Regions from separate parts of the Paraburkholderia sp. RL17-347-BIC-D genome, predicted to be linked through region 2. Evidence: riboswitches for the same ligand, from Rfam matches in the RefSeq annotation. Region 2 holds a riboswitch; the other holds the start of a gene.
What was found. Region 2 has a riboswitch for thiamine pyrophosphate ahead of P0D96_RS29915 (FAD-dependent oxidoreductase). Riboswitches for the same ligand answer to the same signal wherever they lie in the genome.
Positions count from the first base shown of each region.

Region 1: another riboswitch for thiamine pyrophosphate. It lies ahead of thiC (phosphomethylpyrimidine synthase ThiC); the one in region 2 lies ahead of P0D96_RS29915 (FAD-dependent oxidoreductase).

Region 1 covers NZ_JARESS010000006.1:56,540-59,948, reverse strand. Annotated here, with positions in the region: gene P0D96_RS10540 (DUF1223 domain-containing protein) at 1-59, opposite strand, end outside; gene P0D96_RS10535 (GreA/GreB family elongation factor) at 495-905, shown strand; TPP riboswitch at 1,057-1,175, shown strand; gene thiC (phosphomethylpyrimidine synthase ThiC) at 1,269-3,200, shown strand.
Region 2 covers NZ_JARESS010000027.1:80,310-83,718, reverse strand. Annotated here, with positions in the region: gene P0D96_RS29925 (thiazole synthase) at 1-484, opposite strand, end outside; gene thiS (sulfur carrier protein ThiS) at 541-738, opposite strand; gene P0D96_RS29915 (FAD-dependent oxidoreductase) at 820-1,950, opposite strand; TPP riboswitch at 2,167-2,290, opposite strand; gene P0D96_RS29910 (ABC transporter ATP-binding protein/permease) at 2,671-3,409, shown strand, end outside.

The sequences.
Region 1 (3,409 bases), on a different contig from region 2:
CCGAGCGCGATGATTCGGGTGAAGCGCCGACAGTCTCGGCGGGGTGCGGCGGTTTGCATGACGTGCTCCGATCAGGATCCGCACGTTTGTCGAATCGCACGGCCGGTTATGACAGTCCGTTGCCAACTTTTTTCTTGAAACTCGACCGAGTCGAGGGACGCACGACCCCGTGCTAACATTGAGCTTTCGATCGCGCCCATTCAGATTGATGGGGGCGCCCTCTTCACTCTCTTTCGCTACCTGCCGGCTACCTTGATGCGCTTTCCGACTTCCCGTGCCTTCTTCCGCTTGCGCCCCCGTCGCGCAACCGGTTGCGCGCGCGCGGAACTCATGCCGCGTCGCGCCGGTGAGCCGTCCCGAACGCTCCCGCTCCACGCCGCCCGGCGCCCGATCTAACGCTGCTCGCTCCATTGCCTGAGCCGCGTTGTCGGGCTCCGGGCCGATCTCATCCGCACGCTGTCCCCTCAAATGCAGATCGAATTGGAGTACCCCTCGTGAAAAAGACCAAAACCTGTTACCTCACCGAACTCGACGTCGCCCGTCTCGAGAAACACGCCGCCGCGCCCGGCGCGGACACGCGTTTGCAAGACATGCTCGACGACGTGCTGGAACGCGCCGTGATCGTCGAGTCGCGCGAGATACCGGCCAACGTCGTCACGATGAATTCGCAAGCCACGCTGGTCGACGAAACCAGCGGCGAGCACATGACCTGGACCGTGGTTTATCCGCCCAATGCGGACTTCTCGCACGGCCGCCTGAATGTGTTCTCGCCCGCCGGCCTCGCCTTGCTCGGCGCCAAACGCGGCGAGCGCATCCGCTTCACGCCGCCAAGCGGCACGGAGAAAGTGCTGAAGCTGGAAAAGATCCTGTTTCAACCCGAAGCCGCCGACGATTTCACGCTGTAAGCAACGCTCGCGCGCAACGCAAAATTTTTGCCGCAGCATCTCCGGCTGCCCCGTCAATTCAAGAAAAGTGCGTGGCGGCCCGCTGTTATATCCATCATCCGACTTTTCAAGATGGGTTGCCAAGCAGCGGGCGGCCGGTGTATCGTGTGCGCTGCTAACGCGGGGGTCCTGCGTCGCACGGAGGTTGGAGGTCCGTGCTGCGTGGGTGAGAAATACCCTTTGAACCTGATCTGGATAATGCCAGCGCAGGGAAGCGTACGGATTTCGCACCCTGGCTCTATCGCCTCATCTCTCGCGAATTCCGACTACTTCCGTCTCGTCTCCTGCTTAGCGGCCCCACATAGCTTTGCATAGGAGATATAGATGAACGCCAATCCGAAGTTCCTTTCCGCCGACGCCCACGTCGATGAAGCCGCTGTCGCGCCGCTGCCGAATTCCCGCAAGGTCTACGTGACTGGCTCGCGCGCCGATATCCGCGTGCCGATGCGCGAGATCTCGCAGGCCGACACGCCCGACAGCTTCGGTGGCGAAAAGAATCCGCCGGTCTATGTCTACGATACGTCGGGCCCCTACTCGGATCCGGAAGCCAAAATCGACATCCGCGCCGGTCTGCCCGCACTGCGCCAGGCCTGGATCGAAGAACGCGGCGACACCGAAGCGCTGACGGGTCTGTCGAGCGACTTCAGTCGCGAACGCGCCGCCGACACGGCCACCGCCGATCTGCGCTTCCAAGGCCTGCACCGTACGCCGCGCCGCGCGATCGCCGGCAAGAACGTGTCGCAGATGCACTACGCGCGTCAAGGCATCATCACGCCGGAAATGGAATACATCGCGATTCGCGAGAACCAGCGCCGCGCCGAGTATCTGGAGAGCCTCAAGACGAGTGGCCCGAACGGCGAAAAGCTCGCGGCGATGATGGGCCGCCAACATCCGGGCCAGGCATTCGGCGCAAGCGCGTTCGGTCCGAACGGCCTCACGGCGATCACGCCGGAGTTCGTGCGCGAGGAAGTGGCGCGCGGCCGCGCAATCATCCCGAACAACATCAATCACCCGGAAAGCGAGCCGATGATCATCGGCCGCAACTTCCTCGTGAAGGTGAATGCCAACATCGGCAACTCGGCGGTGACGTCCTCGATCGGCGAGGAAGTCGACAAGATGACGTGGGCGATCCGCTGGGGCGGCGACACGGTGATGGATCTGTCGACCGGCAAGCACATCCACGAAACGCGCGAGTGGATCATCCGCAATTCGCCGGTGCCGATCGGCACGGTGCCGATCTATCAGGCGCTCGAAAAGGTCAACGGCAAGGCCGAAGACCTGACGTGGGAAATCTTCCGCGACACGCTGATCGAACAGGCCGAGCAAGGCGTCGACTACTTCACGATTCACGCGGGCGTGCGTCTGCAATACGTGCCGCTCACGGCCAGGCGCATGACGGGCATCGTCTCGCGCGGCGGCTCGATCATGGCGAAGTGGTGCCTCGCTCACCACAAGGAAAGCTTCCTGTACGAGCACTTCGAAGACATCTGCGAAATCATGAAGGCCTATGACGTGGCCTTCTCGCTCGGCGACGGCCTGCGTCCCGGCTCGATCTACGACGCCAACGACGAAGCGCAGCTCGGCGAATTGAAGACGCTCGGCGAACTCACGCAGATCGCGTGGAAGCACGACGTGCAGACCATGATCGAAGGCCCCGGCCACGTGCCGATGCAGCTCATCAAGGAGAACATGGACCTGCAGCTGGAATGGTGCGACGAAGCGCCGTTCTACACGCTCGGACCGTTGACGACCGACATCGCGCCGGGCTACGACCACATCACGTCGGGCATCGGCGCGGCGATGATCGGCTGGTTCGGCACGGCCATGCTCTGCTACGTCACGCCGAAGGAACACCTCGGGCTGCCGAACAAGGACGACGTCAAGACCGGCATCATCACCTACAAGCTCGCCGCGCACGCCGCCGATCTGGCGAAGGGCCATCCGGGCGCGCAGGTGCGTGACAACGCGCTCTCCAAGGCGCGCTTCGAATTCCGTTGGGAAGACCAGTTCAACCTCGGTCTCGATCCGGACAAGGCGCGCGAATTCCACGACGAAACGCTGCCGAAGGACTCGGCCAAGGTCGCGCATTTCTGCTCGATGTGCGGCCCGCACTTCTGCTCGATGAAGATCACCCAGGACGTGCGCGAGTTCGCCGCGCAACAAGGCGTCACCGACGACGAAGCGCTGAAGAAAGGCATGGAAGTGAAGTCGATCGAGTTCATGAAGAAAGGCGCTGAGATTTATCAGCGGCAGTAAGGTTCGGGGCGCGGATCGAGCGTCGTTGTTACGCCACTCGATCCGCCAGACCACTGCGTCGCAGCATCGAAGCCCGCCACTGGCGGGCTTTTGCGTCTATGGCGTCCGGGCACGCCGCATGCTGGACGGAGGGAAACATTTGATTACGAAACCGTCGGTTCGCTGACAAGCGCATACATCCGGATACGGGATGCGGCGATAACATCAAA
Region 2 (3,409 bases):
CGCCCCACGGCATCAGCGCCTCACAACCGGCGTCCAGCAGACGACGGCCGATCACCAGGTCTTCGGTGCAATACGGCAGCACCTTGAAGCCGTCCTTGACCAGTTGCGCGGCCGCTTCGATCAGGCCGACCGGGTCGGGCTGCAGCGTGTAGTCGTCGCCGATCAGTTCGAGCTTGATCCACTCGGTCTCGAAGATTTCGCGCGCCATGTGCGCGGTCGTCACCGCCTCGCCGACCGTCAGGCAGCCGGCCGTGTTCGGCAGGAGCGGCACGCCGTGGCGCTTGAGCAGGTCGAAGAAGCCGGCTTCGGCGCCGCCTTCGTTCATCTGCCGGCGCAACGCGACGGTCACCATGCCGGGCCGCGCCGCGTCGATCGAATCGGACAGCGATTGCAGCGACGGATAGCGCGAAGTGCCGAGCAGCACGCGGCTCGCGAAGGTCTGGCCGTAGAGCGTGAGCGCATCGGCGGTTTGGGGGGAAGTCATTTGCATAATCCTGTTTGTCTCCGGCTATCGGCGTTCCGGCAATGCGTGGCGGGCGCTCAACCGCCGGCCACGGGTTGCACGACATCGAGCTTGTCGCCCGTGCGCAGCGCGCGCGCCGCATGCTGGGTGCGCGCCACGAAGTCGCCGTTCAGCGCGACCGCGAACGGCGGACGCGCGCCGAACGCGGTGAGCGCGTCGGCGACAGTCGCGCCTTCGGGCAGCGACAACGGCTTCTGATTGATATGAATGTCCATGGCGTTCGAATACGTTTCAGTCGATGGCGAAAGCGGCGTGGCGTGGAGCGCTCGTTTGGGTAAAGACCAGTCGCGCAACGCTCATGCCGGCTCCCGCGCGGAGTCCAGTTGAAAAAGCTCGCTCCAGCGCGCATCGCGCTGCCAGTCGGCGAAGGCATCGGCGTCGCCGATGCGGCCGTCGAGCAGCGCCGCGGCGAAGCGCACGGCTTCGTCGGCGACTTCGGGCACGATCATGTAGCCGTGCCGGTACAGGCCGTTCACGCGCAGTGTCTGCGCACCGTCCCACAGCAAGGCCGGACGGTGGTCCGGCAAAGTTGGGCGGCACTGCGAATTCAGTTCGAGAATGCGTGCCTCGCCGAAGCCGGGATGCACGGAAAACGCCGCGCTCAGCAGTTCGAGCGCGGAACGCACGCTGACCGGCGACATGTCCTCGCCTTCCACTTCGGTCGCGCCGATCACGTAGAGGTCGTCCTGCTTCGGCGCGATGTAGAGCGGGTAGCGTGGATGCAGCAGCCGCACCGGCCGCGTCAGTTTGATACCGGGCGCATGCACGCGCGCCACTTCGCCGCGAATGCCGCGCAACGTAGGCAGCACGGGCTTCGCGCCGAGGCCGCGGCAGTCGATCGTGATGCGGGCGGGAGGCAGCGCGCGATCGTCGACGGGCGTATTCCAGTGCGTGTCGACACCACGTTGCGCGAGGCCCGCAGCCAGCGCGGTCAGCACCTGACGGTTATCCAGTTGCCCTTCACGCGGCAACAGCCAGCCCTGATTGAAGCGTCCCGCCAAAGCAGGCTCGGCGGCGCCAAGTTGCGCGCCCGCGAGCGTGACGAAGCCGCCGTCCAGCAACTCAGCCGGGGCATTCGAGCGCACCCGGCGCTCGAACAGCGGTGCTTCGGTACGGTCGGCGTGATGCCAGACGACCAGCGTGCCATTGCGTTGAAAGAACACTGGCTCAGGAAGTTCGGCCAGCACTTGCGGCCAGGTTTCGAGCGAACTCGCGCCTAAGCGCGTGATCAGCAACTCGGCGCTGGCGGCTTCCGCGAGCGGCGCCAGCATGGCCGCGGCGACCCACGCGGCCGATTGTGTACCAGCGGCGTCGCCACGCTCATAGAGCGCCACGCGATGCCCCTGCCCGGCGAGACGCCACGCCACCAGCCGCCCGCACAGGCCGCCGCCGAGCACCGCGAAATCGGGTTGTGCAGGACGCGTCATCGCGCACACTCCGTTTCAGGACGGCAAGCAAAGCTGAAGCACGGCGCGCCGACGGCGGCGTGACGAAGAGCAAAACACATATCTGAAGAATAGGCGGTCATCGAGTCCTTTCCGTACGGCAAAAAAACGCACGTACCCAGGACGAAACCGGCGGGTGAGGCCGGCCGGGCAATGCGCGATCCAATGACGGACGCTGCCCGGCGGGGAATGGAAGACTGGCTGCTTCCGGAAACTTCCCGCGCCGGTATTACCCGGATCGGGTGCAAAGGGTGTCTCTCAGCCTCGCCGCTGCGCCATGAAAACCATGCCGCCTGTGCGCGAAGCACCCCTGTTTCGTCGAAGGTCATTAGACCATAAAAGGCGCGGCGCCCGCAAACCAGCGGCTGGCCGCGTCGCGCGCAATTTGATCCGGCACCATCTTTCACGTTATCAATACGGTCGAAGGCAGCGCTCTGGCACAATGCCAGCACAGGATGCCGCACGAACGCGGCGCGGGCGGCACGCCGTCCCGCCATGTTCGCAGCGGCACCGGCGCGGGGCCTCGCGGCGCAAATTAATTTTCGCTTAAGGGCTTCACGCCAGAATCTGACGCTCACCCGGGCGTGCGTTCGTCGAGCACGACGCCCGGGCATGTACCGCAAACCCGCCGCAGGGCAGCCCGCAGACGGGCCTGCCCCGATGGGTCAGCCCCGAATGGGCCAGCACTACTTCAGGATGCTCATGACACCGAATACCTCTGCCACCCCCGTGCTGCCGCCGGACGAAAAAGTCTCCGCCTGGAGCCTGATCAAGCCCTACTGGGTTTCCGAAGAACGAAAAACGGCATGGGGCCTGCTCATCGCGATCATCGTGATGAATCTGCTCGTGGTGTGGATCAACGTGCGCCTGAACCGCTGGAGCGCCGACTTCTACAACGCGCTGCAAACCAAGAACGTGCACGACTTCCCGCATCTGCTGATGGTGTTCTCGGGGCTCGCGTTCGGCTTCATCATTCTAGCGGTGTACGGCCGCTACCTGCGCCAGATGCTCGGCTTCCGCTGGCGCCAGTGGCTGACCACGCGCTATCTGAACGAGTGGCTGAAGGACAGCGCGTTCTACCGGATCGAACGCGACCGCCTCGCCGACAACCCCGACCAGCGGATCAGCGACGACCTGCAGTCATTCGCCACCAGCACGCTCTCGCTGACGCTCGACCTGCTGTCCACCGTCGTCACGCTGGTGTCGTTCATCACGATCCTGTGGTCACTCGCCGGCGCTCTGACCATTTCGCTCGGCGGCATGCCGATCGAGATTCCCGGCTACATGGTGTGGGCCGCGGCGCTTTACGCCGTGGTCGGTTCGCTGATCATCCAGAAGGTCGGCCATCCGCTCGTGCCGATCAACTACCAGGCGCAGAAAGTCGAGGCGGATTTCCGTTTCGGCCTGATCCGTCTGCGTGAAAACGCCGAACAGATCGCCT